Regions from separate parts of the Actinacidiphila sp. bgisy167 genome, predicted to be linked through region 2. Evidence: predicted binding sites of a transcription regulator. Region 2 holds the regulator's gene; each other region holds the start of a gene.

Region 1 (6,612 bases), on a different contig from region 2:
TGTCGTCAGAGGAGCTCCGCCCCCTACCGCTGCGAGGCGCCCCCGCCTGCGGTGCGTCGCACCGGTCAAGATCGGCCGCTGGCTCCACCGCCAGCTCGCCACCTTCACCACCCTCGGCCCCGGCCCCGGGCTCAGGCCGAGGTCGGCCAGGAGCTGCTTACGGAGAGTCGTCCCCGTAAGGGAGCGCTCCGGCGTTCGGCAGCGCAGCGCGGCGGCATTCCCCGGCGAAGGCCGGAGGAGCGCCGTGCCTCGTGGCACCTCCCGGCGTCAGCCGGGGAGCGGCTCGCCCTCCAGTCGGCCCGCCGGCAGCCGGCGCCCGCACATCGCCAGGGCCAGGTCCTCGCCGGTGCCCCGCAATTCCGGCCCCGAGCCGTACGACCAGTCCAGGTCGGTGGCCCGCAGCCGGCGGCCCTCGACGGCGACGCCGAAACGGGCGTGCCCGCCGCCCGCGGTGAGGTCGTCAAGGACGATGCCGAGGGTCTCCCTCGGGACGCGGCGCTCCGCGCCGAGCGGCACGGTGATGTCCAGCCCGTGGATCACCACGTGGTTGAGCGCGCCGTGGGCGCCGCCGCCCGGGGGCCTCCACCGCTGCATCACCTCGGAACGCAGGCAGCCGACCAGCTCCCCGGTGGGCAGTGCGCCGTCCCGCTCGGCGACCGCGTCGGACAGCCGCGCGAAGTCGAAGCCGTGCTCGGCCAGGAGCGCCATGAACGCCTCCCGCGAGTAGCGCGCCGCCATCGTCATGTGCGCCACGACCTCGCGCACCCGCCAGCCCTCGCACAGCGAGGGGGTGTCCCACCACGCGCCGGGAGCCCCGTCGAGCAGGTCGGCCAGGGCCCGGAACTCGGCCGCGGCGGCGGCCTGCACCTCGGTGTCGTCGTCGGTCATCGCTGTCGTACCCCTTCGTCTCGCACCGCGGGCGGCTCCCCACGGAGGTGAGAACCACCCGCGGTGGCCGGACTCATCGCCGGGCGCCGGAGTCATCGACGGGCGTCGCCCGCCTCCCCCGCGGCGAGCAGGTCCAGTTCGGTGGTGAGGTTGCGGCGGGCGGTGGCCTCCCAGCGCCCGTACGCCTCCGGTGTGCGGAACAGCCGGGGCAGGCCGAGCAGCCCGCGCAGGACGTCGGCGCGGCCGGCGCGGAAGGCGTCGTCGGGGACGAAGCCGTACTCCTCCCGGACGGCGGCCGCGTACGCGGCGTAGGCGGTGGGGTCGCCGGCGAGGACGGCCAGGTCGGCGTCGCAGAGGACCTCGCCGTCGCGGTCGCCCTCGGCGGGGTCGTGGGTGACGGTGAGCCGGACCAGGCGGGCGGCCTCGGCGGTGAGCGTGTCGGGGACACCGGCCTCGGGGAGCGCGCGTTCGGCGAGCCGGGCGCTGCGCTCCTCGTTCTCGGAGCGGTCGGGCCGGTAGACGGCGTCGTGGAACCAGGCGGCGAGCAGTACGGCGTCCCGGTCCCGCGCGTATCCGGCGAGTGCCTCGGCGTGGTCGAGGACGGCGGTCAGGTGGGTGGTGGTGTGGTAGCGGCGGTGCGGCTCGGCCCAGCGGGAGAGCAGGTCCTTGCCGTAGGGCACCGGGTCCACGGACCTCGTCTGGCAGCGGCGCAGCAGGTCGCACCAGCGGGCGAGGAGTGCGGAGCCGGGTTCGGGCACGGTGTCAGCCATGAAGGTCATTGTGGGCCACGAGGGTCGCGGGCATGCGCGGGCATGTGCCATGGGCCACGAGGGTCGCGGGCATGCGCGGGCATGTGCCATGGGCCACGAGGGTCGCGGGCATGCGCGGGCATGTGCCACCCTGGAGACATGTCTAGACCAATTTTCGAAGTGATCGCGCTCGACGCCCACGACGCCCTCGCGGCCCGGACGGGCGGCGCGGACCGCCTCGAACTGGTCACCGAGATGGCGGCGGACGGGCTGACGCCCTCGCGCGAGACCTTCGCCGCCGTCCGGGCCGCGGTGGACCTTCCCGTCCGGGTGATGCTGCGGGCCCGCGCGGACTTCGCCGTGGGCGGCAGCCGCGAGGCGGACTCGCTCCGCGCGGCCGCCGCGGCGTTGCGCGCCGAGGGCGCCGACGAGTTCGTGCTCGGTTTCCTCGACGCCTCGGGCGCCCCGGACCTGGCGGCCGTGCGCCTGCTCGTCGACGCGATCGGTCCCGGCGCCCGCTGGACCTTCCACCGCGCCATCGACCACTGCGCCGACCGGGAGGCCGTGCGCTCGGCGGTGCGCGGGCTGCCCGGGCTGGACACCTTCCTCACCGCCGGCTCGGCCCGCGGCGTCGACGACGGACTCACCCGCCTGCTCGCGGAGGCCGGGCGGCCCGGCGAGCCCCGGCTCATGGTGGGCGGCGGGCTCCGCGCGGAGCACCTGCCGCGGCTGCTGGCGGCCGGCATCGACGCCTTCCACGTCGGGGGCGCGGTCCGTCCCGGGGGCTGGGCCGGGCCGGTCGACGCCGAGTCGGTGCGCGCCTGGCGGGAGCTGCTGGACGCACCGGCCGCCGTCCACTGACCAGGCTCCGCCGACCCGCGGCGTCGCCGGGGCAGTACCGGGAAACGCCCCGAAACGCCCGAGGGCGGCACCCCCTGCGGGGTGCCGCCCTCGGTCTTCAGCCCTGGTGCGGAGTCCTGATCCCGGAGGATCAGAAGTCCATGTCGCCGCCGGGCATGCCGCCGCCTGCCGGGGCAGCGGCCTTCTCCGGCTTGTCGGCGATGACGGCCTCGGTGGTGAGGAAGAGCGCGGCGATGGAGGCCGCGTTCTGCAGCGCGGAGCGGGTGACCTTGGCCGGGTCGATGATGCCCTCACCGATCAGGTCGACGTACTCGCCCGTGGCGGCGTTGAGACCGTGGCCCGGGGTCAGGTTGCGCACCTTCTCCACCACGACACCGCCCTCGAGGCCGGCGTTGACGGCGATCTGCTTCAGCGGGGCCTCCAGGGCCAGCTTCACGATCGCGGCACCGGTGGCCTCGTCGCCGTCGAGCTCGAGCTTCTCGAAGACGTTGGACGCCTGGAGCAGGGCCACGCCACCACCGGCGACGATGCCCTCCTCGACGGCGGCCTTGGCGTTGCGCACCGCGTCCTCGATGCGGTGCTTGCGCTCCTTGAGCTCGACCTCGGTGGCGGCACCGGCCTTGATGACGGCCACGCCGCCGGCCAGCTTCGCCAGGCGCTCCTGGAGCTTCTCGCGGTCGTAGTCCGAGTCGCTGTTCTCGATCTCGGCACGGATCTGGTTCACGCGGCCCTGGATCTGGTCCTGGTCGCCGGCGCCGTCCACGATCGTGGTCTCGTCCTTGGTGACGACGACCTTGCGGGCGCGGCCGAGCAGGTCGAGACCGGCGTTCTCCAGCTTGAGGCCGACCTCCTCGGAGATGACGGTGCCACCGGTGAGGATGGCGATGTCACCGAGCATGGCCTTGCGGCGGTCGCCGAAGCCCGGGGCCTTGACCGCGACGGACTTGAAGGTGCCGCGGATCTTGTTGACGACCAGGGTCGACAGGGCCTCGCCCTCGACGTCCTCGGCGATGATCAGCAGCGGCTTGCCGGACTGCATGACCTTCTCCAGCAGCGGGAGCAGGTCCTTCACCGCGGAGATCTTGGAGTTGACGATCAGGATGTACGGGTCGTCGAAGGACGTCTCCATACGCTCCAGGTCGGTGGCGAAGTACGCCGAGATGTAGCCCTTGTCGAAGCGCATACCCTCGGTGAGCTCCAGCTCCAGACCGAAGGTCTGGGACTCCTCGACGGTGATGACGCCTTCCTTGCCGACCTTGTCCATCGCCTCGGCGATGAGCTCGCCGATCTGCGGGTCGGCGGCGGAGATGGAGGCGGTGGAGGCGATCTGCTCCTTGGTCTCCACGTCCTTCGCCTGCTCCAGCAGGGCGGCGGAGACAGACTCGACGGCCTTCTCGATACCGCGCTTCAGGGCCATCGGGTTGGCGCCGGCGGCGACGTTGCGCAGGCCCTCGCGGACCAGCGCCTGGGCGAGGACGGTCGCGGTCGTCGTGCCGTCACCGGCGACGTCGTCCGTCTTCTTCGCGACCTCCTTGACCAGCTCGGCGCCGATCTTCTCGTACGGGTCCTCGAGCTCGATCTCCTTGGCGATGGACACACCATCGTTGGTGATCGTGGGGGCGCCCCACTTCTTCTCGAGGACGACGTTGCGGCCCTTGGGGCCAAGGGTGACCTTGACGGCGTCGGCGAGCTGGTTCATCCCGCGCTCGAGACCGCGCCGTGCCTCCTCGTCGAACGCGATGATCTTGGCCATGTGAAGTGGTCCTCCCGGACTTGGGGTCCCCCCGCGGCACAGGGCTGCGGGGAAGGATTACTCCAGGACCGCGCCGGCGCCCGCGACGGACGGCCTGCCCTCCCACCGGTTCCTTTCCGGCGGTCGTGCGGGCCTCACCCACTCGGTCCTTTGTCACTCTCAACGTCAGAGTGCTAACGCCAATGATTAGCACTCGCCCTAGGAGAGTGCAAGCCGCTTGGCCGGGTCCGTGGACAACCCGCAGGTCCGGGGTGGCTCTCCGCGCGCCGCCCCGGGACAGCACGAAGGCCCGCCCCCTGCGGGGCGGGCCTTGACACGCACGGTGAGCGGACGTGCGCGAGAGTGCTCCGTGGCCGGTGCGCGGCGCGTCAGCCGGCGAGACGGACCATGTCCGCCTGCGGACCCTTCTGGCCCTGCGAGATCTCGAACTCGACCCGCTGGCCTTCCTCGAGGGTGCGGTAGCCGTCCATCTGGATCGCGCTGTAGTGCACGAAGACGTCCGCACCACCGTCGACCGCGATGAAGCCGTAACCCTTCTCCGCGTTGAACCACTTGACGGTGCCCTGAGCCATTCCTTACTCCCCTATTGCTGGCCCTTCGCAGACCCGCACCTCGCGGACCCGGGTCAGACCTCACCCCCTACAGCCAAGGGGGCGTGCGCCGGAACGCGTCGACCGCGGCTGAATGTATCTGCCCGGACGCGGTCTGCAACAGGTCAAGTGGACGAGAATTCCGGGCGCGACAAAGCGGAAGAAGATCTGATCGGTGAGGAATCCGGGGCAACTCGGACCGGACATAAAGGGCCAACGCGGCAATCGCCGCGCGGAAGTGGCGATAAATCGTCGACAAGACCGCCCCGGAGACGGGGGGTTGCGCAGAGCGTTGCAGGGAGTTGCGAGCCGTTCAGGGCAACTGTACAGGCCTTCAACTACCCGCCACGCACACAGGGGTGCCGGAGGGTCCGGCACCCCTGTCGCCCGCGGGCCGTGCGGCTCAGCAGCCTCCGGCCACCGCCGGGATGATCGAGACGGACGCGCCCTCGCCCACCGCGGTCCCCAGGCCCTCGGAGAAGCGGACGTCGTCGTCGTTCACGTAGATGTTCACAAAACGGCGCAGCTTGCCCGTGTCGTCCAGGACTCGCGCGGAGATGCCGGGGTGGTCGCGCTCCAGCGAGTCGATGACCTCGGCCAGGGTGCCGCCCTCGGCGGGGACCTCGGCCTGGCCGCCGGTGTAGGTGCGGAGGATGGTCGGGATGCGGACGGTGGCGCTCATGATGCGTGATTCACCTTCAGTCTGGGTCAGCCGGTGCGACGGGGTCAGCCGGCCAGGCCGGCGGCGCGGAACGCCTCGAGGCTGGGGCGGATGGTGGCCGTGGGGCGCGCGTTCGGGGCGACCGCGTCCAGCGTCTTGAGGCCGTCGCCGGTGTTGAGGACGACGGTCTCCTCGGACGGGTCGAGCTGCCCGGTCTCGATGAGCTTCTTCAGCACGCCGACGGTCACGCCGCCCGCCGTCTCGGCGAAGATGCCCTCGGCGCGGGCGAGCAGCTGGATGGCCTCCACCACCTGCTCGTCGGTGACGTCCTCGACGGCGCCGCCGGTGCGCCGGGCGATGTCCAGGACGTACGGGCCGTCGGCCGGGTTGCCGATGGCGAGCGACTTGGCGATGGTGTTCGGCTTCTGCGGGCGCACCACGTCGTGACCGGCCTTGAAGGCGGTGGAGACGGGGGAGCAGCCCTCGGCCTGTGCGCCGTAAATGCGGTACGGCTTGTCCTCCACCAGGCCGAGCTTGATCAGCTCCCGCAGGCCCTTGTCGATCTTCGTCAGCTGCGAGCCCGAGGCGATCGGGATGACGATGTTGTCCGGCAGGCGCCAGCCCAGCTGCTCGCAGATCTCGTACGCGAGGGTCTTGGAGCCCTCGCCGTAGTAGGGGCGCAGGTTGACGTTGACGAAGCCCCAGCCCTCGCCGATCGGGTCGCCGATCAGCTCGCTGCAGAAGCGGTTGACGTCGTCGTAAGTGCCCTCGATGCCGACCAGTTCGCCGCCATAGACCGCGGCCATGACGACCTTGGCCTCCTCCAGGTCGTGCGGAATGAACACGCAGGAGCGCAGGCCCGCCCGGGCGGCGGCGGCGCCCACGGCGCCGGCCAGGTTGCCGGTGGAGGAGCAGGACAGGGTGGTGAGGCCGAAGGTGCGGGCGGCCTCCAGGGCGATGGCGACGACCCGGTCCTTGAAGGAGTGGGTGGGGTTCCCGGAGTCGTCCTTCACGTACAGCCCGCCGGTGACGCCCAGTTCGCGGGCGAGGTTGTCGGCCTTGACCAGCTTGGTGAAGCCCGGGTTGAGGTTGGGCCTCGCCGCCACGTCG
Region 2 (6,612 bases):
CCCTCCTCGGGGCGCCTCTGCCGTCCGAGGCCGTCACCCTGGTCGTCGAAGTCGTCTCCCGGACCAGTGCTCACCGCGACCACGTCGTCAAGCGGTCGATCTACGCCGCCGGGAAAGTGCCCGTCTATCTGATCATCGATCCCCTTGCCGCCGAGTGCGTCGTTCTCACCGAGCCCGTCGGCACCGGCGACCAGGCCGACTACCGGGCCGAGCGGACCTGGAAGTTCGGCGAGACGGTGCGGTTGCCGGTGGTGGACGTCGCGCTCGACACCGCGTCGTTCCAGGTCCTGCCCGGGCTCACTCCGGGGCCGTGACGAAGTCGATCAGTTCCTCCACGCGGCCCAGCAGCTCCGGCTGCAGGTCCTTGTAGGAGTGGACGGCGCCCAGGATGCGCTGCCAGGCGGCGCCGGTGTTCTCCGGCCAGCCCAGGGCCCGGCACACGCCGGTCTTCCAGTCCTGGCCGCGGGGGACGGCCGGCCAGGCGGGGATGCCGAGGGAGGAGGGCTTCACGGCCTCCCAGACGTCGACGAAGGGGTGGCCGACGACCAGGACGTGCTCGCCGGTCACCTCCGCCGCGATGCGGGACTCCTTGCTGCCGGGCACGAGGTGGTCGACGAGCACGCCGAGCCGGGCGTCCGGGCCGGGGGCGAAGGACGCGACGACGCTGGGGAGGTCGTCGACGCCCTCCAGGTACTCGACGACGACGCCCTCGACGCGCAGGTCGTCGCCCCAGACGCGTTCGACCAGTTCCGCGTCGTGCCGGCCCTCGACGTAGATCCGGCCCGCCCGGGCGACCCGGGCGCGGGCGCCGGGGACGGCGATGGAGCCGGAGGCGGTCAGCCGGGGGCCCGCCGCGGGGGCGGCGGCGGAGGGTCGCACGAGGGTGACCACGCGGCCCTCCAGGAGGAATCCGCGGGGCGTCATCGGGAACACGCGGTGCTTGCCGAAGCGGTCCTCCAGGGTGACCGTCGGGCCCTCGGCGGTCTTCTCGCAGCGGACGACCGCGCCGCAGAAGCCGGTGGACACCTCCTCCACCACCAGGTCCCGTTCTGCCGCGACCTCGGGCGCGGGCGCGGCGGGCCGCTTCCACGGCGGGGTGAGGTCGGGGTCGTAGCTGCGGCTGCGCATGCCTGGGATCGTAACCGCGCCGCCGCGCGCTCAGGCGGAGGGGAACCGGGCGGCGAGCGCGTCCCGTTGGGCGCGTACGAAGCGGGCGTCGACGACGGCGCCGTGCCCCGGCACGTACAGCGCGGTCTCGCCGCCCAGCCGCAGCAGTTCGTCCAGGGCCGCGGGCCAGGCCTGCGGGGCGGCGTCGGGCCCGGCCTGGGGCTCACCGGACTCCTCGACGAGGTCGCCGCAGAAGACCACGGCCGGCGTGCCGAGCACGACCACCACCAGGTCGTGCGCGGTGTGTCCGTCGCCTGGGTGGACCAGCAGTACCTGGCGGTCGCCGCCGAGATCGAGCACATAGGAGCCGACCACGAGGTGTCCGGGGTACACCAGGGCCCGCACCGCCTGCGCCGCCTCCTCCTCGTCGACTCCGTGCCCGACGGCGTCGGCGGCCAGGGAGGACCGCTCGCGTTCGAGGTAGGCGCCGAGGGTCATCTCACCGAAGACCTGGACGTCCTCGAAGGCGGCGGTGCCGAAGACGTGGTCGAAGTGGCCGTGGGTGAGTGCGATGTCCGTCACGTCCCGCCCGGTCAGCTCGCGGACCTCCTGGCGCAGGCCGGCGCCCTCGGGGACGGAGGAACCCGTGTCGATCAGCAGCACGCCGTCGTCGCCCACGACGACTCCGACGGTCACGTCGAGGAAGGGCAGCCGCCGCCGTGCGACTCCCGGTGCGAGGTGCTCCCAGCCGCCGGGGGAGCCCGGCGCGGTCGGTGTGGTCTCCACAACGCGACGGTATCCCCGCGACGTGCCCCCGCGCCCGCTACGGTGCCGGTCGGGGGCGTTCCCCGGAACGGACCCGGGGGCGGCCTTGCCGAGGTCTTGCCACCTCGCCTTACACTGACTTGGGGAAAGCTGGCACTCAGGGAAGCGGAGTGCCAGACCGCGGGGGGCGACACGACCCGTACGGTGACCGAGTGACTGGAGGTGCGCGATGCTCAGCGAACGACGGCTGGAGGTGTTGCGCGCCATCGTCCAGGACTATGTGGGCACCGAGGAGCCGGTCGGCTCGAAGGCGCTGACCGAGCGGCACGCCCTCGGAGTGTCCCCGGCCACCGTCCGCAACGACATGGCCGTGCTGGAGGAGGAGGGCTACATCCAGCAGCCCCACACCAGCGCCGGCCGTGTGCCGACCGACAAGGGCTACCGGCTCTTCGTCGACCGGCTCACCAGCGTCAAGCCGCTGTCCGGCGCCGAGCGCCGCGCCATCCAGAACTTCCTGGACGGCGCCGTCGACCTCGACGACGTGGTGGCCCGCACGGTCCGCCTGCTGGCGCAGCTCACCCGGCAGGTCGCGATCGTCCAGTACCCGTCGCTCACCCGCTCGACCGTGCGCCACGTGGAGCTGCTCGCGCTCGCCCCGGCCCGGATCATGCTGGTGCTGATCACGGACACCGGACGGGTGGAGCAGCGGCTGGTCGACGCCCCCGCACCGGTGGGCGAGACCGTGCTGGCCGACCTGCGCGCCCGGCTGAACAGCCGGGTGGTGGGGCGCCGGTTCAGCGACGTCCCGCCGCTGGTGCAGGACCTCCCCGAGGGCTTCGAGCCCGACGACCGGCCGTCCGTGCAGGTGGTCCTCGCCACACTGCTGGAGACCCTGGTCGAGGAGACGGAGGAGCGGATCATGCTCGGTGGCACGGCCAACCTGACCCGCTTCGGGCACGACTTCCCGCTGACGATCCGCCCGGTGCTGGAGGCGCTCGAGGAGCAGATGGTGCTCCTCAGGCTGCTGGGCGAGGCGAAGGACTCGGGTGTGACGGTGAGAATCGGTCACGAGAACTTCCACGAGGGCCTGAACTCCACATCCGTCGTCTCCGTCGGCTACGGTTCGGGCGACGAGGCGGTTGCGAAACTCGGCGTGGTCGGACCGACCCGCATGGACTACCCCGGAACGATGGGAGCGGTACGCGCAGTGGCACGTTACGTCGGACAGATCCTGGCGGAGTCGTAGTGGCCACCGACTATTACGCCGTTCTCGGCGTGCGCCGCGACGCGAGCCCGGACGAGATCAAGAAGGCATTCCGCCGTCTCGCGCGAGAGCTGCACCCGGACGTCAACCCGGACCCGAAGACCCAGGAGCGGTTCAAGGAGATCAACGCCGCTTACGAGGTGCTCTCGGACCCGCAGAAGAAGCAGGTCTACGACCTCGGCGGCGACCCGCTGTCCGCCAACGGCGGCGGGGGCGCGGGCGGGGGCTTCGGCGCCGGCTTCGGCAACTTCAGCGACATCATGGACGCCTTCTTCGGCACGGCGTCCCAGCGCGGCCCGCGCTCGCGCACCCGGCGCGGCCAGGACGCGATGATCCGGCTGGAGATCGAGCTGGACGAGGCGGCCTTCGGTACGACCAAGGACATCCAGGTCGACACGGCCGTCGTCTGCAACACCTGCCACGGCGAGGGCGCCGCTCCGGGCACCTCCGCGCAGACGTGCGACATGTGCCGCGGGCGCGGTGAGGTGTCGCAGGTCACGCGGTCCTTCCTGGGCCAGGTCATGACCTCCCGGCCGTGCCCCCAGTGCCAGGGCTTCGGCACCGTCGTCCCCACCCCGTGCCCGGAGTGCGCGGGGGACGGCCGGATCCGGTCGCGGCGCACGCTGACGGTCAAGATCCCGGCCGGCGTCGACAACGGCACCCGCATCCAGCTCGCGGGCGAGGGCGAGGTCGGCCCGGGCGGCGGCCCCGCCGGCGACCTGTACGTCGAGATCCGCGAGCTGCCGCACCCGGCCTTCCAGCGGCGCGGCGACGACCTGCACTGCACCGTCACCATCCCGATGACGGCCGCGGCGCTGGGCACCAAGGTCCCGTTGGAGACCCTGGACGGGCTCGAGGAGATCGACATTCGGCCCGGGACGCAGTCCGGCCAGTCGATCCCGCTGCACCAGCGCGGCGTCACCCACCTGCGGGGCGGTGGCCGGGGCGACCTCATCGTGCACGTCGAGGTCCAGACCCCGGGCAAGCTCGACCCGGAGCAGGAGGAGCTGCTGCGCCGCCTGGCGAAGCTGCGCGGCGAGGAGCGGCCCATGGGGCAGTTCCAGCCGGGCCAGCAGGGGCTGTTCTCCCGTCTGAAGGACGCGTTCAACGGCCGGTAGGCCCGGTATGGGAGCCCGCGGCCGGGGTGCGCGCCACCCTGGACCGCGGGCCGCCCTGCGCCGTGAAACGATGGGCGCATGGCCGCCCTGATCACCCGCTCTCCGAGGACCGCGCCGTGACCGCACCCGTCTTCGTCGTCGAACCCGGCACGCTCGGCCCGGACCGGATCACGCTCTCCGGTCCCGAGGGGCGGCACGCGGTCTCCGTGCGCCGGCTGCGCGTCGGGGAGGAGATCGTGCTCACCGACGGCCTGGGACGCGGCGCGTACGGCACGGTTGCGGCCGTCGACGGCAAGGACACCCTCGAGGTCGCCGTCGCCGGGCTGCGCGAGGAGGCCGAGCCCCGCCCGCGGATCACCGTCGTCCAGGCGCTGCCCAAGGGCGACCGCGGGGAACTGGCCGTCGAGACCATGACCGAGGTCGGCGTCGACGCCGTCGTGCCGTGGGCCGCCGCGCGCTGCATCACCCAGTGGAAGGGCGAGCGGGGCGCCAAGTCGCTGGCGAAATGGCGGTCCACCGCCCGCGAGGCGGCCAAGCAGGCCCGGCGGCTGAGGGTTCCCGAGGTCGCCGACGTGCTGACGACGCGTCAGTTGGTCGGGTTGCTGTCCGGCGCCGCGTTCGCCGCGGTCCTCCACGAGGAGGGCGCGGAGCCGCTCGCCACCGCCCCGTTGCCGACCGAGGGCGACATCGTGCTCGTCGTCGGCCCCGAGGGCGGGGTCTCCCCGGAGGAGCTCGACGCCTTCGCCGCGGCCGGGGCCAAGCCGTACCGCCTCGGCGCCAGCGTGCTGCGCACCTCCACCGCCGGTGTCGCCGCCACCGCCCTCCTGCTCGGCCGCACCGGACGCTGGGGCTGACGGCGCCGCCGGGGGTATGCCCACGCATGTCCCCCTCCAGGGCCACGAGATCGTAAATCGCTGACCGGCGCAGCGGCAGGTGGTTAATGTGACAACGTGACACAGCCGCAACCTTCGCACCCCGCTTACCTCCGCTTTCCGCATCTGCACGGTGAACTGATCACCTTCACCGCAGAGGACGACGTCTGGGCCGCCCCGCTGGACGGCTCCGGCCGGGCCTGGCGGGTCAGCGCCGACAACATGCCGGTCAACCATCCGCGGTTCTCGCCCGACGGGACGCTCATCGCGTGGACCTCCGCACGGGACGGCGCACCCGAGGTGCACGTCGCGTCCGCCGACGGCGGGCCGTCGAAGCGGCTGACGTACTGGGGCACCCGCACCTCGGTGCGGGGCTGGACCCCGGAAGGCGAGGTGCTGGCCATCAGTACGTACGGGCAGGCGTCGACGCGCCGCAGTTGGGCACGGGCGATCCCGGTCGACGGCGGTCCCGCCTCGACGCTGCCGTACGGGCCGGTCGGAGGCGTCGCCCACGGTCCGGACGGAGCGGTGCTGCTGCTGTCGGCCACGATGGGCCGTGAGGCGGCGGCCTGGAAGCGCTACCGGGGCGGTACCGCGGGCAAGTTGTGGATCGACCGCACCGGTGACGGGGAGTTCGAGCGGATCCACGCCGAGCTGGACGGCAACCTGGAGTGCCCGATGTGGGTGGGGGGCAGGATCGCCTTCCTCTCCGACCACGAGGGTGTCGGCGCGGTCTACTCCAGCCTTCCCGACGGCGGCGACCTGCGCCGCCACACCGCCGTGGCGGACGGCGGCTTCTACGCGCGGCAGGCCGCCACCGACGGCGCCCGCGTCATCTACAGCAGCGCGGGCCGGCTGTTCCTGCTGGACGACCTCGACGGAGCGCGGGCCCGCCCCGTCGAGGTGCGCCTCGGCGGCCAGCGCGCCGATCTCCAGCCGCACCCGATCCACGCGGCCCACCACCTCGGCGACGCGCGCCCCGACCACACCGGCCGCGGCAGCGCGGTGGAGATCCGCGGCACCACGCACTGGGTCACCCACCGCGGCGGCCCTGCGCGGGCCTTGTCCGCCGAGCCGGGGGTGCGTACGCGGCTGCCCCGGGTGTTCGGCGGCGAGGGTGACCAGCAGGTCGTCTGGGTCACCGACGCCGAGGGCGAGGACGCGCTCGAGATCGCTCCCGCGGCGGGCACCGGCACAACCGCGCCCCGCCGGCTGGCCGCGGGGCGGCTCGGCCGGGTACTGGCCATGGCCGTCTCCCCGGACGGCCACCGGATCGCCGTCGCCTCGCACGACGGGCGGGTGCTGCTCGTCGAGGCGCAGACCGGTGAGGTCCGCACCGTCGTGGAGGGCGAGCACGGCCACGCCACCGGCCTCGCCTTCTCGCCCGACTCGGCCTGGCTGGCCTGGTCGCACGCCGGACCCGACCCGCTGCGCCAGCTCAAGCTCGCCTCCACCGCCGACCTCACCGTCATCGACGCCACCCCGC
Region 3 (6,612 bases), on a different contig from region 2:
CCTCGGCGCCCGGCTGCTGGGGGAGCTGCTGCGGCAGGCCACCGCCTTCGAGTGCCACGAGGTGATGCTGGAGGTGCGCGTCGACAACCTCCGCGCCCAGCGGCTGTACGAGCGCTTCGGCTTCGAGCCGATCGGTTTCCGGCGCGGCTACTACCAGCCCGGCAACGTCGACGCCCTCGTGATGCGGCTCGGCGAGCTGCCGGCGGCCCCGCCCTCCCCTGACGTACCGGGACTACCAGGAACAGAGACCACCCATGGCTGACGAGCCCCTTGTCCTCGGCATCGAGACGTCCTGCGACGAGACCGGTGTCGGCATCGTGCGCGGGCACACCCTGCTCGCCGACGCGGTCGCGTCCAGCGTCGACGAGCACGCCCGCTTCGGCGGCGTCGTCCCCGAGGTCGCCAGCCGCGCGCACCTGGAGGCGATGGTCCCCACGATCCAGCGCGCGCTGAAGGAGGCCGGCGTCGCCGCCTCCGACCTCGACGGGATCGCCGTCACCGCGGGCCCCGGGCTGGCGGGCGCCCTGCTGGTCGGCGTGTCCGCGGCCAAGGCGTACGCCTATGCGCTCGGCAAGCCGCTCTACGGCGTCAACCACCTCGCCTCGCACATCTGCGTGGACCAGCTGGAGCACGGGCCGCTGCCCGAGCCGACGATGGCGCTGCTGGTGTCCGGCGGCCACTCCTCGCTGCTGCTCGCCCCCGACATCACCGGCGACGTGCGCCCGCTGGGGTCCACCATCGACGATGCGGCGGGCGAGGCCTTCGACAAGGTCGCCCGGGTGCTGGGCCTCGGCTTCCCCGGCGGCCCGGCCATCGACCGTGCGGCCCGCGAGGGCGACCCGGACGCGATCCGCTTCCCCCGCGGTCTGACGGGCTCCCGCGACCCCCTCTACGACTTCTCCTTCTCCGGCCTGAAGACCGCCGTGGCGCGGTGGATCGAGTCCAAGCGCCGGGAGGGCGTGGAGGTGCCGGTCGCGGATGTGTCCGCGTCCTTCCAGGAGGCCGTCGTGGACGTCCTGACCCGCAAGGCGATCCGGGCCTGCAAGGACAACGGCGTCGACCATCTGATGATCGGCGGCGGCGTCGCGGCCAACAGCCGGCTGCGCTCGCTGGCGCAGGAGCGCTGCGAGGACGCCGGGATCGTGCTGCGGGTGCCGCGGCCCAAGCTGTGCACGGACAACGGCGCGATGGTCGCGGCCCTCGGCGCGGAGATGGTGGCCCGGGGGCGGCCGTCGTCCACCTGGGACCTGCCGGCGGACTCCTCGCTGCAGGTCACGGATGTGTCCGTGCCCGGCCACACTCACAGCCACGACCACGACCACGTCCACGAGCTCAGCAAGGACAACCTCTACTCGTGACCGTCGCCCTGATGTGGGAGGCCCGGGCGGCCGAGGGGCGCGGGCCCGAGCTGCTGGCGTGGGCCCGCGCACAGACGCTCTCCCCGGCACCGCTGCGCCGCGAGACCTTCCGCGCCCCCCAGGACCGGGTGCTCGTCATCACCTGGTGGGACGCCCCGTACGACGCGGAGCTCCCCGAGCTGCCCGAGCCTGGCGAGGAGCTGGCCCGGCGGGCCGTCCACCGCTGGCGCTTCGAGGCGGTGGAGGAGGAGGGGGCCTGAGTCCTCGGGCCCCGGTCCGGCCCCCGGTCCGGCCCCCGGGCCCGGTCCGGGCAGTCGGACGGCCGGCCGTAGGATGAGCCTGGCGTCGTGGGCAACCGGAATCCTGCCGCAGCGCCCCCGAGCAGGCGTCCTGCCGGACGACCGGTGTCCGGGAGGCGTTCCCTCAGGCGGCGAGAAGACCCGATGACCGACCCCGGCTGCGCCGTCCTCTTCGATCTCGACGGCGTCCTCCTCGACAGCCGGCCGGCGATGCGGCAGGCGATCCTCCATGTCGCGGGCGCGGCGCTGGGGGAGCCCGTCGACGAGAGCCGCCTGCCGGCCGCGCTGGACCACCTGCCCCACCACGAACTGCTGGCCCGGCTCGGGGTGACCGACGAGGCGACCGTGTTCGGGTCCGCCTGGGAGGACGCGCTCACGCTCGCCCTGTGGGGCGCGTCGCCGTTCCCGGGCGCCGCCGGCGTGCTGCGCGACCTCGCGGCCTCCGGCGCGGCGATCGGGGTGGTGACCATGCAGCCCGCGCACCGCGTGGCGCGGCTCGTCCCCGCGGAGCTGTCCTCGCACTTCGGCGTGGTGGTCGGGTGGGGCGACGCGCCGCCCAAGCCCTCGGGCGAGGGCATCCTTCTGGCGCTGGAGCGCCTCGGGGTGCCGCCGGGGCGCGCCTGCTTCGTGGGCGACAGCCCCTCCGACGTCGCCGCCGCGGCGGCCGCGGGGGTCCCTTCCATCGGTGCGGCCTGGGGGTACACCGGGCCCGCCCTGGACGGCTGGGGGCCGACCGCCCTGGCCGCCGCCCCCACCGATGTGCCGGAAATGGCGCGCGGCCTCCTGCGGTCGGTCTAGCGGGGGTCAGCCCCGGGAGGGGGCGGCCGCGGCGGGGGCGCCCACGAGCATGCTCGGGGCCCCGGCCACCCGGGTCAGGAAGACCGTGGCGGAGTTCGGGCCCTGGGGTCTGACCCGGCGGCGCACCTCCTCCGGTTCCACGGCCGAACCGCGCTTCTTCACGGTCAGCACCCCCACCTCGCGCTCGCGCAGCAGCGCCTTGAGCCGCTTGAGGTTGAAGGGCAGCACGTCGGTGATCTCGTACGAGGTCGCGAAGGGCGTCGTGTGCGGCTCGTCGGAGGTGACGTAGGCGATGGTCGGGTCGATCAGCCCGCCGCCTGTCTGCGCCGCCACGTCGGCCACCATGCGGGCCCGGATGACGGCGCCGTCCGGCTCGTACAGCCAGCGCCCCACGGGGCGCACCGGCGGGTCGGGCAGGCCGGCGGCGGGCGCGGTGACGCCCGACGGCAGAAGGGTCGCGCGGCGGGTGCCCGGAGCCGTGCCGAACCACAGCACGGCCTCCTTCACATCGCCGTGGTCGGAGACCCACTCCGCCTCGGCGTCGTCCGGCACGACCTCGTGCGGGATCCCCGGCGCCACCTTCAGGGCGGCCAGCGGGGCCTCACGGGCCGCCGCCACCGCCCACGACAGCGGCGGGGAGTACGCCTCGGGGTCGAAGATCCGGCCCCGCCCGCCACGCCGGGCCGGATCGGCGAAGACGGCGTCGCAGCCCTCCACGCCGGTCTCCGTCACGTCGGCGCAGCGCACCTCGATCAGGTCGGCCAGCCCGAGCGCCTCCGCGTTGGCGCGCATCACCGCACAGGTCAGCGGGGAGCGGTCGACCGCCAGCACCTCCACACCGGCGCGGGCCAGCGGCACGGCGTCCCCGCCGATCCCGCAGCACAGGTCCGCCAGCCGCCGCACTCCGAGCGCGGCGAACCGCTCGGCACGGTGCCGGGCGACGGAGGCCCGCGTCGACTGCTCGACCCCCTCGGGCGTGAAGTACATCCGGTACGCGTCCTCCCCGAACTTCGCCGCCGCCCGCTGTCGCAGCCGGGCCTGCGTCAGCGCCGCCGCCACCAGCCCGGCGTCGTGCGCCCGCCGCAGCCGTGTCGCGGTCGCCAGTTCGGCGGCGGGGTCGTAGTCCCGCAGGGAGGCCAGCAGCGCCTGCCCCTCGTCGGTCAGGAGTGCCGAGAACGCGTCAAGATCCACGCCGCCCATTGTCCCGCGGCGCCGGCGCGTGCTGGACTGCTGCGGGACTACCGGGGCCGGTACGACGTGATGGAGTTCCCGGAGACCCCGCGGGGGACGCTCTGATGGACAGCGAGGCGGCCCGCACCGGGAGCCGCAAGGCGTACGGCGACGCCGAGGGCGGCCGGTGGTGCGAGGTCCACCTCGACACCTACCGGCTGCCGTCCGGGGCGGAGGTGGAACTGCACTGGGTCAGGGCCGGCGGCGGTCGTACCGGTGTCGTGGTCCTCGCCCGGCGGGGTGACGACGTGCTGATGGTCCGTCAGTGGCTGCCCGCGGTGGGCCGCTGGGCCTGGGAGCTGCCGCGCGGCTTCGGCGAAGGCGATCCCGCCGCCGACGCGCTGCGTGAACTCGCCGAGGAGACCGGCCTCGTGGGCTCCGCGGCGACGGTGGTGGCCCTCCTGGACGTCGACTCCGGGCTGCTGGAGAGCCAGGTGGCCGTCGTCGAGGTGGCCGTCGCCGGGGACGCCGGGGACGCCGGGCTCGGGACCGGTGCGGCCGGGGACGGCGAGGTCGCCGAGGCACGCTGGTGGAGCCCCGACGACATCGCCGGGGCGGCCCGCTCGGGCGAGCTGCGCGACGGGTTCACCCTGGCCGCGCTCGGCGCGTGGAGCGTCGTCCGCCGGTGAGCGGCGCGGGCGCGCCGGCCCAGGAACGGCGCACCCGGGTGCGCCCGGAACAGTGCGCCCGGGCACGCCGTTGCTTTGGGGGAGAGCGGCTCGTACGGCGCGGCGTTGGCACTCCGCTTGACCGAGTGCTAAGCGCGTCCTAATCTCGGACCTGGCACTCAGCGATGCCGAGTGCCAACCAAAAGCGACGGGCAGGTCCGGCACCCGCGACGACGGGCCTACCAGGTCGCCACCCCAGACAGACACTCCCGTGAGCCCTTTGAAGGGGGAGGTCGGATCGTGACGACCGCCAGCACCAAGGTTGCCATCAAGCCGCTCGAGGACCGCATCGTGGTCCAGCCGCTCGATGCCGAGCAGACCACCGCCTCCGGCCTGGTCATCCCGGACACCGCCAAGGAGAAGCCCCAGGAGGGCGTCGTCCTGGCCGTCGGCCCGGGTCGCTTCGAGGACGGCAACCGCATCCCGCTCGACGTCAAGGTCGGCGACATCGTGCTGTACAGCAAGTACGGCGGCACCGAGGTCAAGTACAGCGGCGAGGAGTACCTCGTCCTCTCGGCTCGCGACGTCCTCGCGATCGTCGAGAAGTAGAACCGGCGCCGCGCGCAAGCGAGAAATGCCGTGACCACGCCCCGGGCACACCGAGTCCTCACACGGACCGGGGACCCGGGGCGCGGTCTTCGCTGAGAACCCAAAGACGAGGAATTCCGCCGGTATGGCCAAGATCCTGAAGTTCGACGAGGACGCGCGCCGCGCCCTTGAGCGCGGCGTGAACAAGCTCGCCGACACCGTGAAGGTGACGATCGGCCCCAAGGGCCGCAACGTCGTCATCGACAAGAAGTTCGGCGCCCCGACCATCACCAACGACGGTGTCACCATCGCCCGTGAGGTCGAGATCGAGGACGCGTACGAGAACCTCGGCGCGCAGCTCGTGAAGGAGGTGGCGACCAAGACCAACGACATCGCGGGTGACGGCACCACCACCGCCACGGTGCTCGCCCAGGCGCTGGTCCGCGAGGGTCTGCGCAATGTCGCCGCCGGCGCCTCCCCGGCCGCCCTGAAGAAGGGCATCGACGCGGCCGTCAAGGCCGTCTCGGACGAGCTGCTCGCCACCGCCCGCCCGATCGAGGGCAAGGACGACGTCGCCGCCGTCGCCGCGCTGTCCGCCCAGGACAAGCAGGTCGGCGAGCTGATCGCCGAGGCGATCGACAAGGTCGGCAAGGACGGTGTCATCACCGTCGAGGAGTCCAACACCTTCGGCCTGGAGCTGGACTTCACCGAGGGCATGGCCTTCGACAAGGGCTACCTGTCGCCGTACTTCGTGACGGACGCGGAGCGCCAGGAGGCCGTCCTGGAGGACCCGTACATCCTCATCACCCAGGGCAAGATCTCCTCCATCCAGGACCTGCTCCCGCTGCTGGAGAAGGTGCTGCAGGCCGGCGCCTCCAAGCCGCTGCTGATCATCGCCGAGGACGTCGAGGGCGAGGCCCTGTCCACGCTGGTGGTCAACAAGATCCGCGGCACCTTCAACGCCGTCGCGGTGAAGGCCCCCGGCTTCGGCGACCGCCGCAAGGCCATGCTCGGCGACATCGCCACCCTCACCGGCGGCACCGTCGTCGCCGAGGAGGTCGGCCTCAAGCTCGACCAGGTCGGCCTGGACGTGCTCGGCAGCGCCCGCCGCGTGACCGTCACCAAGGACGACACCACCATCGTCGACGGCGCCGGCGAGTCCTCGGAGATCGCCGGCCGGGTCAACCAGATCAAGGCCGAGATCGCCACGACCGACTCCGACTGGGACCGCGAGAAGCTCCAGGAGCGCCTCGCCAAGCTGGCCGGCGGCGTCTGCGTCATCCGCGTCGGCGCGGCCACCGAGGTCGAGCTCAAGGAGAAGAAGCACCGTCTGGAGGACGCCATCTCCGCGACCCGCGCCGCGGTCGAGGAGGGCATCGTCTCCGGTGGCGGCTCCGCTCTCGTCCACGCGGTCAAGGTGCTCGAGGACAACCTCGGCAAGAACGGCGACGAGGCCACCGGTGTGGCCGTCGTCCGCCGCGCCGCGGTCGAGCCGCTGCGCTGGATCGCCGAGAACGCCGGCCTGGAGGGCTACGTCATCACCTCCAAGGTCTCCGAGCTGGAGAAGGGCCACGGCTTCAACGCCGCGACCGGCGAGTACGGCGACCTGGTGAAGTCCGGCGTCATCGACCCGGTCAAGGTCACCCGCTCCGCCCTGGAGAACGCCGCCTCCATCGCCTCCCTGCTCCTCACCACCGAGACCCTCGTGGTGGAGAAGAAGGAGGAGGAGCC

The links. The regulator HrcA, encoded in region 2, represses chaperone genes, less so after heat shock. The targets are predictions, from matches to a motif close to TTNGCACTCNGNNNNNCNGAGTGCNAA.
Region 1: a site for HrcA is predicted at 4,438-4,464, ahead of groL (chaperonin GroEL). Genes of this name have one in related genera too.
Region 3: a site for HrcA is predicted at 4,420-4,446, ahead of groES (co-chaperone GroES). Genes of this name have one in related genera too.

What each region holds. Positions count from the first base shown of each region.
Region 1 is NZ_JBYIQP010000128.1:4,729-11,340, reverse strand. It holds gene AC3ET4_RS29315 (maleylpyruvate isomerase family mycothiol-dependent enzyme) at 268-888, opposite strand; gene AC3ET4_RS29310 (HD domain-containing protein) at 981-1,667, opposite strand; gene AC3ET4_RS29305 (copper homeostasis protein CutC) at 1,797-2,498, shown strand; gene groL (chaperonin GroEL) at 2,629-4,251, opposite strand; gene AC3ET4_RS29295 (cold-shock protein) at 4,620-4,823, opposite strand; gene AC3ET4_RS29290 (MoaD/ThiS family protein) at 5,245-5,523, opposite strand; gene thrC (threonine synthase) at 5,568-6,612, opposite strand, start outside.
Region 2 is NZ_JBYIQP010000031.1:60,082-66,693, forward strand. It holds partial or broken gene AC3ET4_RS14985 (Uma2 family endonuclease) at 1-314, shown strand, start outside; gene AC3ET4_RS14990 (DUF3097 domain-containing protein) at 298-1,128, opposite strand; gene AC3ET4_RS14995 (MBL fold metallo-hydrolase) at 1,159-1,893, opposite strand; gene hrcA (heat-inducible transcriptional repressor HrcA) at 2,102-3,118, shown strand; gene dnaJ (molecular chaperone DnaJ) at 3,118-4,254, shown strand; gene AC3ET4_RS15010 (16S rRNA (uracil(1498)-N(3))-methyltransferase) at 4,371-5,108, shown strand; gene AC3ET4_RS15015 (S41 family peptidase) at 5,205-6,612, shown strand, end outside.
Region 3 is NZ_JBYIQP010000001.1:151-6,762, reverse strand. It holds gene rimI (ribosomal protein S18-alanine N-acetyltransferase) at 1-262, shown strand, start outside; gene tsaD (tRNA (adenosine(37)-N6)-threonylcarbamoyltransferase complex transferase subunit TsaD) at 255-1,358, shown strand; gene AC3ET4_RS00030 (hypothetical protein) at 1,355-1,618, shown strand; gene AC3ET4_RS00025 (HAD family hydrolase) at 1,802-2,455, shown strand; gene AC3ET4_RS00020 (THUMP-like domain-containing protein) at 2,462-3,655, opposite strand; gene AC3ET4_RS00015 (NUDIX hydrolase) at 3,751-4,314, shown strand; gene groES (co-chaperone GroES) at 4,594-4,902, shown strand; gene groL (chaperonin GroEL) at 5,027-6,612, shown strand, end outside.